DNA from 2 places in the Arthrobacter sp. AB6 genome. Region 1 is predicted to be linked to the other one. Evidence: riboswitches for the same ligand, from Rfam matches in the RefSeq annotation. Region 1 holds a riboswitch; the other holds the start of a gene.
What was found. A riboswitch is a leader RNA that binds a small molecule or an ion and turns the genes downstream of it on or off. The one in region 1 is predicted to bind glycine.
Positions count from the first base shown of each region.

Region 2: it holds a riboswitch for glycine, as region 1 does, so the genes downstream of both, gcvP (aminomethyl-transferring glycine dehydrogenase) here and gcvP (aminomethyl-transferring glycine dehydrogenase) in region 1, are expected to answer to the same signal.

Region 1 covers NZ_JAUZVL010000037.1:3,330-6,730, forward strand. Annotated here, with positions in the region: gene gcvP (aminomethyl-transferring glycine dehydrogenase) at 1-1,124, opposite strand, end outside; glycine riboswitch at 1,302-1,400, opposite strand; gene Q9R30_RS18980 (Dps family protein) at 1,611-2,090, opposite strand; gene Q9R30_RS18985 (APC family permease) at 2,312-3,401, shown strand, end outside.
Region 2 covers NZ_JAUZVL010000003.1:4,626-8,026, forward strand. Annotated here, with positions in the region: gene gcvP (aminomethyl-transferring glycine dehydrogenase) at 1-1,563, opposite strand, end outside; glycine riboswitch at 1,724-1,821, opposite strand; gene Q9R30_RS02765 (SRPBCC domain-containing protein) at 1,947-2,360, opposite strand; gene Q9R30_RS02770 (hypothetical protein) at 2,426-2,725, opposite strand; gene Q9R30_RS02775 (VOC family protein) at 2,807-3,166, shown strand; gene Q9R30_RS02780 (S8 family serine peptidase) at 3,144-3,401, opposite strand, start outside.

The DNA of each region.
Region 1 (3,401 bases):
CCCTCCGGGCCGTGGTACACGGCGTACATCGAGGCCACGATGGCCAGCAGCGCCTGGGCGGTGCAGATGTTGGACGTGGCCTTCTCGCGGCGGATGTGCTGCTCGCGGGTCTGGAGGGCCAGCCGGTAGGCGGGAAAGCCGGCGTTGTCCTTCGATACACCGACAAGGCGGCCCGGCATGGAGCGCTCGAGGCCCTTCTGCACAGCCATGTAGGCCGCGTGGGGGCCGCCGTAGAACAGCGGGACGCCGAAGCGCTGGGCCGAGCCGACGGCGATGTCCGCGCCCTGCTCGCCGGGAGGGGTGATGAGGGTGAGGGCCAGGAGGTCGGCGGCCACGGTAACCAGCGCGCCGCGGCTCTTGGCGTCGGCAATCACTGCGGCGTGGTCGAAGACGCGGCCGGAAGCGCCGGGCTGCTGCAGCACCACGCCATTGATGGCACCGTCGGGCAGGCCGCTGGAAAGGTCGGCCACTTCCACCTCGAAGCCGAGCGCTTCTGCCCTGCCCTTGACGATGGCGATGGTCTGCGGCAGGCAGTCCGCGTCAAGGACGGTCTTGCCGTCCCGGGCATCTGCGTTCTTATTGGCCCGGCGCATCATCAGCACTGCCTCGGCCACTGCGGTGGCTTCGTCCAGCAGGGATGCATTGGCGATGGGCAGAGCCACGAGGTCCTGGACCATGGTCTGGAAGTTCAGCAACGCTTCGAGGCGGCCCTGGGAAATCTCGGGCTGGTAGGGCGTGTACGCGGTGTACCAGGCAGGGCCCTCAAGGATGTTGCGGCGGATCACCGGCGGCGTCACGGTGTCGTAGTAGCCTTGGCCGATCATCTGCACGGCAGTCTTGTTCCTGGCGGCCAGCCGGCGCAGTTCAGCCAGCACCTCCACTTCGCTCAGGGCGGCCGACAGTTCCAGCGCGGAGTCCTGCCGGATGTCCTTGGGGACGGCGGCATCAACCAGCGCGTCCACGGTGTCGTAACCCACGGCCTTGAGCATGGTTTCGACGTCGGCCTGGCGCCTTGCGCCGATGTGCCGGTCAACAAAGGTGGCGGCAGAAGCGGGTTCGGCAGTTGCCTGGGTGGCAGTGGCCGGAACGGCGGAGGCCGGAGATACAGTCACGAGGAACTCCATAACTAAGGCGGCGCAGGGTACGCCACATCGATTCGGGTCCTCCCCGCTCTGTATCTGGACCTGAGAGTTTCCGCGTTGCCTGAACACGCGGGCACCGCTTGCACCGTCGGTGAGCACAACAGCCAAGATCCGGGGACCGGACCTCGAAGCGGACGCCGTGCTGCTTTCCAGAGGTGCCTCGCCGCGGCGGTACATGGGCCTGTGAGATTCCTGGGGAGGTATTGCTCCTACGGCGCCTGCTTGTACCTTCTGGCAGAACTCTCCCGCCGCAGATCAAAGGCTATTCATTTGGGTTGTCTTTGCGCACCGGTAACGGCCCGCACACAGCCCAATTCTCCTATGCCGCGGGCCCGGGGGCAAATGTCAGCCAGCCCCGCAGCCGCTCCAGAGATGGCACCGTGACCGCAGCCTGGGAACAGGCTGAAAACGGCGCCCGGCGCCGGACAGTACGCCCGGCGCCGGGTGCTTGGCCTGGGCCAGGCGTGGCTACTTGGAGTCGGGGGCAGTAACGCTCGCGGTGGGCTTCATGGTTTCGGCGTTGACCATCCAGGCGAACTGCTCCAGCTTGGCGATGAACTCGTGCAGCAGGTCCGCGGTGGTGGGATCCTCTTCATCCACCTCATCGTGAACCTTGCGCATGGTGCCAACGGCGGCCTCAAGGGCGGCCACGATCCGCTCGATCGCGTCCTTGGTGCTGATCAGGCCTTCCGGGAACTGGGCCAGGCTGGTGGACCCGGCCACGGTGGAGCTGCGGCCATCCGGCAGGGCGTGGAGGGCCCGCATCCGCTCGGCGGTGTCGTCGGCGAACTGGCGGGCAGCGTCAACGATCTCATCCAGTTGCAGGTGCAGGTCGCGGAAGTTGGTTCCCACAATGTTCCAGTGTGCCTGCTTGCCTTGGATGTGCAGTTCGATCAGGTCGGCGAGCACGGCCTGCAGGTTGTTGGTCAGTGTCGGTGAAGCTTTCATGCATCCTCCTCAATTGGTCCAGTAAGCCCGACGCTACCAGCACCAGCCGGCACGGCGGAGGGCCGGCAGGGAATTTCTCAGTGAGCTTACTAAATCCCTCACATCCGAAATAAAAGAACAGCGTTCATTATTTTCCTTGCTTCCAGGACCGTGTATCGACATACTAAATGAACGCCATTCATATAGTGACCGCCGTCTCAACTTCTCCAGAAAGTGGTGCCATGACCGAGACCATCCGCACCAGCACATCCGCCCATGGTTCCGGGAGTGCCTCGCCGGCAACCGCAGGCACCAGCCCCAAGGGACTGAAGGGCGGTCAGCTGGGACTCCTCGCCGTCGTCGTCCTGGGGATTTCCACCATCGCCCCGGCCTATACGCTGACCAGCGCCCTTGGCCCCACGGTCAATGAAGCCGGGCTCCAACTGCCCGTCATCTTCCTGATCGGTTTCATCCCCATGATCCTGGTCTCCCTCGCCTACCGGGAACTCAACGCCGATTCCCCGGACAGCGGCACCACCTTCACCTGGGTTACCAAGGCCTTCGGCCCGTGGGTTGGCTGGATGGGCGGGTGGGGCCTGCTGGCGGCCAACATCATTGTGCTCTCCAACCTCGCGGGAGTCGCCGTCGACTTCTTCTATCTTTTCCTTTCGCAGCTGACGGGCTCGCCGGAGCTCGCCGGGCTGGCGGCAAACAAGGCAGTGAACGTGCTGACCTGCTTTGTGTTTGTGGCCCTGGCCGTCTGGGTCAGCTACCGCGGCCTCCACACCACCAAGCTGGTGCAGTACTGCCTGGTGGGATTCCAGCTGGTTGTCCTGGGCCTCTTTGTTGGCATGGCCTTTGCCAACTGGTCAGCCTCTGACACTGCCATCCCGTTCAGCTGGGAGTGGTTCGACGTCACCAGGATCGAGACCTTCGGGCAGATCGCTGCAGGCATCTCACTGTCCATTTTTGTGTACTGGGGCTGGGACGTCTGCCTGACCGTCAATGAGGAAACGTCCAACGGCAAGAGGACGGCGGGCCTGGCCGGGACCCTGACTGCCGTGATCGTCCTGGCGATCTACCTGACGGTGAGCATCGCCACCATGATGTTCGCCGGTGTCGGTGATACCGGCAACGGCCTGAACAACACCGAGATCCACGAAAACATCTTCACGGCACTGGCCTCCCCCATCATGGGTCCGTTCGCCATCCTCATGTCCATGGCGGTACTGTCCAGCTCTGCCGCGTCCCTTCAGTCCACGTTCATGTCGCCGTCCCGCAGCCTGCTGGCCATGGGGTACTACGGTGCGCTTCCGGAGCCGTTCAGCAGGG
Region 2 (3,401 bases), on a different contig from region 1:
CGCGAACTCCGGCCAGGAAATGGCCTCCATCTCGGCGGTGGCGTTGAGCTTCATGGTGCAGGAGCCCAGCGGGATCATGGTGCGGTCCAGTGCCAAGTCCCGGTCGGAGAGGCGGCGGATGTAGCGCAGCAGCTGGGTCTCGGAACGGTGCGTGTTGAACACCGGGTGCTGCAGGTAGCTGGAGGTGCGCAGCACCGATTCGGGCAGCTCGAAGCCCTCACCGGACACAACCGGACCGGCGCCAAAGGCGACGGCAACCGCGGCGAGGACCTCCGGCGTCGTGGTTTCATCAACGGACACGCCAACGGTGTCCGCGTCGATGAGGCGCAGGTTGATGCCGCGGGCTTCGGCGGCGGTGATCACCTTGGCGGACTTGCCGGGAACACTGACCGTGAGGGTGTCGAAGAAGGTGTCGGACACCAGTTCGCGGCCGGCGGTCTTCAGCGTGGCGGCTAGGGCGCGGGCGTTGTTGTGGACGGTTTCGGCGATCGCCTTCAGGCCGTCGGGGCCGTGGTAGACGGCGTAGAAGGACGAGACGATGGCCAGCAGCGCCTGGGCTGTGCAGATGTTGGACGTGGCCTTCTCGCGGCGGATGTGCTGCTCGCGGGTCTGCAGGGCAAGGCGGTAGGCCGGGACACCGGCGTTGTCCTTGGAGACGCCGACGATGCGGCCGGGGAGGGTGCGTTCCATGCCGTCGCGGACAGCCATATAGGCGGCGTGCGGTCCCCCAAAGAACAGCGGCACGCCGAAGCGCTGGGTGGAGCCGACGGCGATGTCGGCGCCCTGCTCGCCCGGCGGGGTGATGAGGGTGAGCGCCAGGAGGTCGGCGGCGACCGTGACCAGGGCGCCGCGGTCCTTGGCTTCGGCGATGACGGCGGACTGGTCCCAGACGCGGCCGGAGACGCCGGGCTGCTGGAGGACGACGCCGTTGATGTCGCCCTCGGGCAGGCCGTTCGTGAGGTCGGCGATTTCCACCTCGAAGCCGAGGGCCTCGGCGCGGCCCAGCACAATGGCGATGGTCTGCGGCAGGAGGTCGGCGTCCAGGACGGTCTTGCCGTCCTTCGCAGTCTTGGACTTGTTGGCGCGGCGCATCAGCAGCACGGCCTCTGCGACGGCGGTTGCTTCGTCGAGGAGGGAGGCGTTGGCCACCGGGAGCGCGGTAAGGTCCTGGACCATGGTCTGGAAGTTCAGCAGCGCTTCGAGCCGGCCCTGCGAAATCTCGGGCTGGTACGGGGTGTAGGCGGTGTACCAGGCGGGGGCTTCAAGGATGTTGCGGCGGATCACCGGCGGGGTCACGGTGTCGTAGTAGCCCTGGCCGATCATCTGCACGGCCATCTTGTTCTTGCCGGCCAGCTTGCGGAGCTCGGCGAGGACCTGGACTTCGCTGAGGGCGCCCTCAAGGGTGAGCGGCTTGTCCTGGCGGATGGAATCCGGAACCGCGCTGTCCGCCAGGCCGTCAAGGGTGTCGTAGCCGACGGCCTTGAGCATGGTGTCGATGTCGGACTGGCGGCGCGCGCCGATATGGCGGTCTGCGAAGGTGGTTGGGGACGAGTGAACCGTCATGAGAGGAACTCCATAATTCAGGTGGCAAACGGTGCCACTTCGATTCGGGTTCCTCCCCGCTCTGTATTGGACCTGAGAGTTTTGCGTTGCCCTGCCGTTCAGCGGGGCGCCACTTGCACCGTCGGTGAGCCCGGTTGCCCGGACTGCTTTCCAGAGTTGCCTTGCCGCGGCGGTACGTGGGCCTGAGAGATTCCTGGGGAGGATTTGCTCCTACGGCGCCTGCAGAACGTACCGGCAGGACTCTCCCGCCGCAGATCATAAGCACGTGCCACTGGTCGGTGACACGGCTCACACCATACAGGTTTTCGGGGCGGGATGCAAAATCCGTGCCCCTTCGAGGAGGACGCACGACGGCGGGACGCGCCCGCCGTCGTGCGCCTCCTTCAGCGTCTGGAGAAGCCGGCGAGGACTCCGTCGATCTGCGCCAGCAGGCCGGGCCAGCCGCTGCCCATGCCCTCAAAGGCCTGCCTGCCCATGGGGGTGTCCAGGCGGAAACCGGCGTGTTCGTGGTGGAGGACCGTGCCGCCGTCCACCGGCTCAAGCCGCCATGTGATGGTGGTGTCCAGGACGCCCTCCGAGAAGAGGAATGTGATGGATTTGCCGGGGTTTACGGTGAGGACTTCGCACTGCTGCTGGCCCCAGGAGCCCATGTCCAAGGTGAAGCGGTGGCCGGCGACCGGCGCGATGTCGCCCGGCGCCCACCACCTGGCCAGCAGCTCGGGTGTGGTCAGGGCGGCCCACACAGAGTCCGCGGGGTGCGCGAAGCGGCGTTCGAGCCGGATGGCGTTCTCGGTCATGACGGTTTCTCCTCGTCCAGAAGTTCTGCCAGCGCGTCGAGGCGCCGGTTCCAATGTGTGCTTCTTCAGCGCGCGGCCTTTTTGCCGATCCGATATCCAGCCCAGAATGCCAGGACGAGCAGCCCGACGACGGCCATTGCCAGCCCCAGTTGTGTTCCTTGGGTGACGAAGGCAATGCCGCTGCCGGTGAAAAGCTGGTTGCCCAGCGGCGCGTAGGCGAACCAGCCGAAGCTGGCGTTCGCGTTGCTCCATGCGACGAGGCCGCCTGCCATTACCGCCGCGAGGCCGGCAATGGGCACGACGGCGGCAAGGACCCGGGCAGGTGGCGGAATTTTGCGGTCCTCAGGTGCGTTGTTGTTCCCCATGCAGGCGAGTCTAGCGGGGCAGCCCTCGACTTCCGGCTCCGGGGCAGGACAGGTTCCGTGAATCGGGTTTAGGCTGGGCGGATGTTGAGCATCGGCAGCACCGTCCTCGGCGTCAACGACCTGGCCCGCGCCACCGCCTTCTGGCACGCCGCCCTCGGCTACGTCCCGCAGGAGCCAGGGGACGAAACGTGGGTAATCCTGGTGCCGGGATCAGGCCCCGGAGCGCAGCTTGCACTCATGCTGAGCGAAACGCCGGTCCAGGAGCACCCCCGCATTCACCTGGACCTGTATGCGGACGATCAGGACGCCGAGTTGGAACGTCTGGTTTCACTGGGCGCCCAGTACGTCGACTGGGACCTGTATCCGGAGGACCCCGATTTCGTGGTCCTCGCCGACCCCGACGGCAACAGGTTCTGCGTCATCGACAAAAGTCCGCGTTAGCCCCGCGAGGTTGCATTGCCAGCCGCCTTGAATGGCTAAATCTCCTGGTTGCATATGTAAAAGCCGAACCACAGAGCAGTAAGCCGGCAGCGATTGCCCAAACAAGGTTGTTCGCCTCAGTGTCAGTTTTACCCTCCGATGTGGCTTCTGTGCCGCCGACAGGAACTGGGGCGGAAGCACTCAGTGGTGATGGAGCAGAGGCTGCAGGCGCTGTTGACAAGCGTGCTTCTGAAGA